Regions from separate parts of the Streptomyces collinus genome, predicted to be linked through region 1. Evidence: riboswitches for the same ligand, from Rfam matches in the RefSeq annotation. Region 1 holds a riboswitch; the other holds the start of a gene.
What was found. Region 1 has a riboswitch for S-adenosylmethionine ahead of RFN52_RS10735 (aminotransferase class V-fold PLP-dependent enzyme). Riboswitches for the same ligand answer to the same signal wherever they lie in the genome.

Region 1 (4,142 bases):
CACAAGCACACCCAGTTCGCGGGTCCCGGCCGCACCAACAAGAACGTCGTCGGCATGCCGCTGCTGCCGGTCTACATGGCCAAGGCCGGAGGCTTCTTCTTCCTGGTCTTCGGTGTCATCTCGGCCCTCGCCGCGATCGCGACGATCAACCCGATCTGGGTCCTCGGCCCGTACCGGCCCGACCAGGTGTCGACCGGCGCCCAGCCCGACTGGTACATGGGCTTCGCCGAGGGTCTCATCCGTGCGATGCCCGGCTGGGAGATCAACCTCTGGGGCCACACGCTCGTCCTGGGTGTGTTCATCCCGCTGGTGCTGTTCGGCGTGTTCCTCGGGATCATCGCCCTGTACCCGTTCATCGAGTCGTGGGTCACCGGGGACAAGCGCGAGCACCACATCCTGGACCGGCCGCGCAACGCCCCGACCCGCACCGGCGTCGGTGTCGCGTGGGTCACCGGCTACATCATCATGCTGATCGGCGGTGGCAACGACATCGTCGCCACGCACTTCCATCTGTCGATCAACGCGGTGACCTGGTTCGTCCGGATCGGATTCTTCGTCGGACCGGTCCTCGCCTTCATCGTCACCAAGCGCATCTGCCTCGGGCTGCAGCGCCGGGACAAGGAGAAGGTGCTGCACGGCCGCGAGTCGGGCATCATCAAGCGCCTGCCGCACGGTGAGTTCATCGAGGTGCACGAGCCGCTCAGCCAGGAGCAGATGTACACGCTCACGGCGCACGAGCAGTACCAGCCGGCCGAGATCGGCCCGACGGTCGACGAGAACGGTGTCGAGCGCAAGGTGAAGGGTTCCGAGAAGCTGCGCGCCAAGCTCAGCGACGCCTACTACGGCGAGGGCGCCCAGATCCCGAAGCCCACCGCCGAGGAGTACCGGGAGATCACGAGCGGCCACGGCCACCACTGATCACTGCTTCGCCACGCCACACGAAGGCCCCGTCCGATCACCGGACGGGGCCCTTCGTCATGCCCCCGGCTGGATAGGGTGGACCCCGTTGAGACTCTCGTCCCGTAGTGCGGGACGCCTGACCCTGGAGCGGCTTATGAGCGCTGTGACCCCCGCTGGAGGCGACACCGCGGCGGGCCGCTCCTGGCCCCAGCTGTTGAACGGCCTGCTGGACGGCAGGCACCTGAGCGCGGACGACACCGCCTGGGCGATGGACCGGATCATGCGCGGCGAGGCGACCGAGGCGCAGATCGCCGGGTTCGTCGTGGCGCTGCGCGCCAAGGGCGAGACCGTCGAGGAGATCAACGGCCTGGTCCGCACGATGTACGCGCACGCCAACGTGATCGAGGTGCCCGGGGCGACGGTCGACATCGTCGGGACGGGCGGTGACGGCGCGAAGACGGTCAACATCTCCACGATGTCCTCGATCGTCGTCGCCGGCACCGGCGCGAAGGTCGTCAAGCACGGCAACCGTGCCGCGTCCTCGGCGTCCGGGGCCTCCGACGTGCTGGAGAAGCTCGGCGTCAACCTGGAGCTGCCCCTGCACCGGGTGACGGAGGTCGCCGAGGAGGCCGGGATCACCTTCTGCTTCGCGGTGAAGTTCCACCCGGCGCTGCGGCACGCGGGCGCCGCCCGCGGCCAGTTGGGCATCCGTACGGTGTTCAACGCCCTCGGCCCGCTCACCAACCCGGCCCGGGTCCGCGCCCAGGCGGTCGGTGTGGCGGACCCGCGCATGGCGCCGATCGTCGCGGGCGTCTTCGCCGAGCGCGGCAACTCCTCCCTGGTCTTCCGGGGCGACGACGGCCTGGACGAGCTGACCACCACGGCCACGTCCCGGGTGTGGATCGTCCGGGGCGGCGAGGTGACCGAGGAGGCCTTCGACCCGCGTGACGTCGGCCTCGAACTGGTCCCCGTGGAGGCGCTGCGCGGCGCGGACGCCTCCTACAACGCCGAGGTCGCGCGGCGGCTCCTGGACGGGGAGACGGGGCCGGTGCGGGACGCGGTGGTGCTGAACTCGGCGGCGGCCCTGGTCGCCCTGGAGCCCACCGCCGCGCCACTGACCGAGCAGATCCGCGCCGGGATGGTGAAGGCGGCCGAGTCGATCGACTCGGGCGCCGCGAAGCGCACGCTGGAGCGCTGGGTGGCCGCCAGCAACAGGTAGGGAACCACGGACGGCGTCCCGCGATCCGGACTCGGGTTGCGGGACGCCGATCTTTTCGCGTACGTTCCTGATCAGGTCATGAGTGACAGTCATGAGGCCCCGGCCGACTGTCCGGCAACCCTCCGTCCGTGGCGGGGTGCCCCGGGTGAAGACCAGGCCGCAGGCAGCGAGGTCTGTGGCAAGCGCGGACCCCTCGCACGCTTTTGAAAAGTGTGGGGCCAGGGGTCCTGGTCGTCGAGGAGCTCTCCCGTGAATCAGCGAATGCGATAGGGCCGCAGAGCCCCGCCTCCGCATCCCTCTTTCCTTCACCCCCCCCGCTGGTAGCCGTACCGGCTCGCGGGCGGATTCCACCTGCCTTCACGGGAGTTCACCATGTCCGTCTCCACCGTTGCCGCCGCCCCGTCCGTTTGTGCCCCGCTGCCCGTTCTGGGCCGAGATGTCACCGTGCCGCTCGTGACCGGTGGCGAGGTCACCTACGCAGCCCTCGACTACGCCGCCAGCGCCCCGGCGCTCCAGCGGGTCTGGGACGACGTCGCCGCCTACGCGCCCTACTACGGCAGCGTCCACCGCGGCGCCGGGTACCTCTCCCAGCTCTCCACCGACCTGTTCGAGAACGCCCGCCGGACCGTCGCCGAGTTCCTCGACTGCCGCGAGGACGACCAGGTCGTGTTCACGCGGTCGACGACCGACTCCCTCAACCTCCTCGCCGCCGCCCTCCCCGCCGACTGCCGGGTCTTCGTCTTCGAGACCGAGCACCACGCCTCTCTGCTGCCGTGGCGCGGCGCCCAGGTCACCTACCTCGACGCCCCGCGCAGCCCCCGCGAGGCCGTCGAGACCCTGGAGCGCGCCCTCGCCGACCGCGACCCCTACGGCCCGGCCCTCGTGTGCGTCACCGGCGCCTCGAACGTCACCGGTGAGCTGTGGCCCGTACGGGAGCTCACGGCCGCCGCGCACGCCCACGGTGCGCGCATCGTGCTGGACGCCGCGCAGCTGGCCCCGCACCACCAGGTGTCCGTCGCCGGCCTCGACGTCGACTGGGTCGCCTTCTCCGGGCACAAGCTGTACGCGCCCTTCGGCTCTGGCGTCCTGGCCGGGCGGGCCGACTGGCTGCGCGCGGCCGAGCCGTACCTCGCGGGCGGCGGCGCCAGCCGCAAGGTCAGCCGGCGCCAGGACGGGGGAGTGGACGTGGAGTGGCACGACAGCGCCGCCCGCCACGAGGCCGGGTCGCCCAACGTCATCGGCGCTTATGCCCTCGCCTCGGCCTGCAAGGCGCTGACCGAGGCCGGTTTCGACACCCTCGTCGCCCGTGAGCAGTACCTGGTCCGTGCCGTGCGGGAGGGGCTCGCCGACGTCCCCGAGGTGCGGTTCCTGTCCCTCTTCGGGGACGACGCGCCGCGCGTCGGCGTGCTCTCCTTCGTCGTGGAGGGCTGGAACAGCTCGCACTTCGCCGCCGCCCTGTCCGCCGAGTACGGCATCGGCGTACGGGACGGGCTGTTCTGCGCCCACCCGCTGGTGCGCACGCTGCTCGGCAGCGACCCGCAGTCGCAGGGCGCGTGCGGGTCGCCGGAGGCAGCGCCCGGGGAGAAGTCGCTCAACGCCATCCGGGTCAGCTTCGGGGCGGGCACGCCCGACGAGCACGTGGAGCGGTTCGTGCGGGCCGTCAGGGAGCTCGTGACGGACGGGGCGAAGTGGAACTACCGCACCGAGGACGGGCGCTGCGTGCCGGACACCTCCGCCTGAACCGGCAGCCGGGTGCCCAGGACGATCATCCGCAGGGCGCGCTCGGTGGCGTCCGTGAGGAGCTCACTCCCGCGCAACAGGGCCTCGGCCAGCTCCATCGGGGCGGGCAGGATGCCGTGGCAGGCGTCCACGCCCGGCACCTCGCCCGCGCCCTCGCCGAGCGTGCCGGCCAGGGCCAGGACGGGCCGGCCGTGGAGTTTGGCGCGGCGGGCCACCTCGGCGGGGACCTTGCCACGCGGCGTCTGGAGGTCCAGGGCGCCCTCGGCGGTGACGACCAGGTCGG
Region 2 (4,142 bases), 1.6 Mb from region 1:
GGCCGTGCGGTAGATCGCCGCGGCCATCCGGCCCAGCGCCTGCCCGTCCTGGTGCCGGTGCTTGCGCACCCCGACGTCCACCTGGGCGAGGGCGTCCAGGCCCACCAGGTGCAGGGCGTCGACCAGCATCCCCAGCTCCACGCCGTAGCCGACGGGGAACGGCAGCTGCTCCAGCAGCGAGCGGCGGGCCGCGTACTCGCCGCCGAGCGGCTGCACGAAGCCGGCCAGCTGCGGCCAGTGCATGTTGAGCAGCGGGCGCGCCATCAGCTCGGTGACCCGGCCGCCCTGCCCGGCGGCACCGGACAGCGGCCGGTCGTACATGGCCTTCACCAGGTCCACGTCCGGGTCCGTGAGCAGCGGGCCCACGATCCCGGAGACGAAGTCCGACGAGAAGTCCCTGAGGTCCGCGTCGACGAAACAGACGATGTCCCCGCGGGTGACCAGCAGCGATCGCCACAGCACCTCGCCCTTGCCGGGCACGGCGGGCAGGCGCGGGAGTATCCCGTCCCGGTGCACCACCCGCGCGCCCGCGGCGGCGGCCACCTCGGACGTACGGTCGGTCGAGCCGGAGTCGACGACGACCAGCTCGTCCACGAGCGGGACCTGCCGCATCAGGTCGTGGCGGATGACGGCGACGATGTCGCCGACCGTCGCCTCCTCGTTGAGGGCGGGCAGCACGACGCTGACCGTCCGGCCCGTGCGCTGCTTGGCGGCCAGCATCCGGTGGAGCGGGCGATCGTTCGCGGACCAGGAACGGGTGCTCAGCCAGCGCTCGACTTCTTCCAGCACCGTGGCGGCTCCTCTGCGTACTCTCGGCGGGACGGGCTGTGATCCATCTCGCGGTTCGGACGACTATCTCAACTGTCCTGGTCGTCGGTTACAGTCTTGAACAAGGCGGATGACCATCGCATGTCCGGGGTCACCCGCCGCCTACAACCACATACAGCTCATCCAGAGGGGCAGAGGGAAACGGCCCGATGAAGCCCCGGCAACCCTCCAGTCGGTACTCGTAGGTCACTGTCGACCACATGCGCGAGGCTCCCGGCTCGGGAAGGTGCCAAATCCGTCTCACGGCGAGATGCGTCGTGAGGAAGATGAGGAGAAAGGGCCTCGCCTCACATGGCTGTGCAGACTGTTGCAAGCACCACTGACTCCACCGTAGACCTCGGTCCCGCCGCTGCCCTGAGCTGCCGCGAGTGCGGTCACCGCGTACCCCTCGGACCGGTCTTCGCGTGCGAGGAGTGTTTCGGCCCGCTGGAGATCGCCTACGACTTCTCGGCCTACGACACCGAGGAGCTCCGCAAGCAGATCGAAGCGGGCCCCGCGAACATCTGGCGCTACGCCCCGCTGCTGCCGGTCCCGGCCGACGTCGCGGACAAGCCGAACATCAACCCCGGCTGGACCAAGCTCGTCAAGGCCGACAACCTCGCGCGCGAGCTGGGCGTCGACGCCGGCAAGCTGTTCGTCAAGGACGACTCCGGCAACCCGACGCACTCCTTCAAGGACCGCGTCGTCGCCCAGGCCCTGGAGGCCGCCCGCGCCTTCGGCTTCACCACGCTCTCCTGCTCCTCCACCGGCAACCTCGCCGGTGCGGTGGGTGCCGCGGCGGCCCGCGCCGGCTTCCGCTCCTGCGTGTTCATCCCGCACGACCTGGAGCAGGGCAAGGTCGTCATGGCCGCGGTCTACGGCGGCGAGCTCGTCGGCATCGAGGGCAACTACGACGACGTGAACCGCTTCTGCTCCGAGCTGATCGGCGACCCGGCCGGTGAGGGCTGGGGCTTCGTCAACGTCAACCTCCGGCCGTACTACGCGGAGGGCTCCAAGACCCTCGCGTACGAGATCTGCGAGCAGCTCGGCTGGCGGCTGCCGGACCAGCTGGTCGTGCCGATCGCCTCCGGCTCGCAGCTGACGAAGATCGACAAGGGCCTTCAGGAGCTGATCAAGCTCGGGCTGGTCGAGGACAAGCCGTACAAGATCTTCGGTGCGCAGGCCGAGGGCTGCTCGCCGGTGTCGACGGCGTACAAGGCCGGGCATGACGTGGTGCGCCCGCAGAAGCCGAACACCATCGCCAAGTCGCTTGCCATCGGCAACCCGGCGGACGGGCCGTACGTGCTGGACATCGCGCGGCGGACCGGTGGTGCGGTGGAGGACGTGAACGACGAGCAGGTCGTGGACGCGATCAAGATCCTTGCCCGGACCGAGGGGATCTTTGCGGAGACCGCCGGTGGTGTGACGGTGGGCGTGACGAAGAAGCTGATCGAGAGCGGGGCCCTCGACCCCACCAAGACCATCGTCGTGCTCAACACCGGAGACGGCCTCAAGACGCTGGACGCGGTGGCCGGGACCGGGCTGACCGCGACCATCCGGCCCAACCTGGACTCGTTCCGCGAGGCCGGGCTGGTCTGATCGTTGTTCGCTGCGGGCCGGTGGGGGCTGGTCGCGCCCACGCGGCGGAGCCGCACATCAACACAGTCCCGCACCCCTAGACGCGCGGCCCCGCCGTAGCTTCAGTCGAAACCGGAGGTTTTGAAGTCATGAGCGTCACCGTTCGGATCCCCACCATCCTGCGTACCTACACCGGCGGGCAGGCCGAGGTCTCCGCCGATGGCGGGACCCTCGGCGAGGTCATCGCCGATCTGGAGAAGAACCACACCGGGATCGCCGCCCGGGTGCTGGACGACCAGGGCAAGCTGCGCCGGTTCGTCAACGTCTACGTGAACGACGACGACGTGCGGTTCGAGCAGGGGCTGGAGACGGCGACGCCGGACGGTGCGGGCGTGTCGATCATTCCCGCCGTCGCCGGTGGCTGAACCGGTCGACCGGCCCGATTGTTACCTTCGGTAACGACGATTACCGAGAGTTCATCGAATTGCCCCCTCCGTGAGAGAAGCGGAGGGGGCAATTCTGTGTGGTTGAGCGGGGTACAGTTGGGGAACGCGATACCGATCCCCTGATCGGAACCCTGAATTCCTGCCGCGAGTCCGACAAGATGTAGCCAAAGTGTGCACGTCTTTCGCGGCTTTTGTTCCTTTTGTGTAGCCCGACTTGCCCTGAATTCGGGCGAATTCTCCCCACATTCCGGACCCTGCGCGTCCAGAATTCTCGTCCGATTGACCTGTTGCAGACGGCAGTTGGACAGATACATTCAGCCGCGGTCGACGCGTTCCGGCGCACGCCCCCAACCGTGGGGGGTGAGGTCTGACCCGGATCCGCGAAGTGTGGATCTGTGCAAGGGCCAGTAATAGGGGAGTTAGGCATGGCTCAGGGCACCGTCAAGTGGTTCAACGCGGAGAAGGGGTACGGCTTCATCGCGGTCGACGGTGGTGCGGATGTTTTCGTCCACTACAGCGCGATTCAGATGGACGGCTACCGCACCCTTGAAGAGGGCCAGCGGGTCGAGTTCGAGATCTCGCAGGGCCAGAAGGGACCGCAGGCCGACATGGTTCGCGTCTCTGCCTGAACGCGCACCACGACCAACGCTCAAGCGACCGGTCTTCTCAGAAGGGCCCGTACCCCCCGGGGTGCGGGCCCTTCGGCCTGTTCGCACGCCCTGTCGGGCCGTGTTCGCGGGTGGCTGACGCCCCCGCCCGATCCCCGAGAGGCGCTTGCACTCGCAGGGGCCGAGTGCTAATCATTGCGTTAGCACTCTGAAGGTGAGAGTGACAACGTAAGGACCGGGTCGGTGAGGCCCGCAGGCCAGGTGGGGAAGGAACCACAAGGCAAGCGAGCCGTCCGTCGCGGGCGCGGGCGCGGTCCGAAGTAATCACCCCCAGTCCTGGAGGGACCACTTCACATGGCCAAGATCATCGCGTTCGACGAGGAGGCGCGGCGCGGCCTCGAGCGCGGCATGAACCAGCTCGCGGACGCCGTCAAGGTGACGCTCGGCCCCAAGGGCCGCAACGTCGTCCTCGAGAAGAAGTGGGGCGCGCCCACGATCACCAACGATGGTGTCTCCATCGCCAAGGAGATCGAGCTCGAGGACCCGTACGAGAAGATCGGCGCCGAGCTGGTCAAGGAAGTCGCCAAGAAGACGGACGACGTCGCCGGTGACGGTACGACCACCGCGACCGTTCTCGCCCAGGCCCTGGTCAAGGAGGGTCTGCGCAACGTAGCCGCCGGCGCCAACCCGATGGCCCTCAAGC

Region 2: linked by a shared signal. The riboswitch ahead of thrC (threonine synthase) and the one ahead of RFN52_RS10735 (aminotransferase class V-fold PLP-dependent enzyme) in region 1 are both predicted to bind S-adenosylmethionine.

The regions. Positions count from the first base shown of each region.
Region 1 is NZ_CP133771.1:2,386,262-2,390,403, reverse strand. Features, by position in the region: gene qcrB (cytochrome bc1 complex cytochrome b subunit) at 1-918, shown strand, start outside; gene trpD (anthranilate phosphoribosyltransferase) at 1,055-2,119, shown strand; SAM riboswitch class IV at 2,194-2,310, shown strand; gene RFN52_RS10735 (aminotransferase class V-fold PLP-dependent enzyme) at 2,492-3,859, shown strand; gene RFN52_RS10730 (glycerate kinase) at 3,814-4,142, opposite strand, start outside.
Region 2 is NZ_CP133771.1:4,009,463-4,013,604, reverse strand. Features, by position in the region: gene RFN52_RS18060 (glucosyl-3-phosphoglycerate synthase) at 1-789, opposite strand, end outside; SAM riboswitch class I at 945-1,101, shown strand; gene thrC (threonine synthase) at 1,120-2,406, shown strand; gene RFN52_RS18050 (MoaD/ThiS family protein) at 2,535-2,810, shown strand; gene RFN52_RS18045 (cold-shock protein) at 3,257-3,460, shown strand; gene groL (chaperonin GroEL) at 3,794-4,142, shown strand, end outside.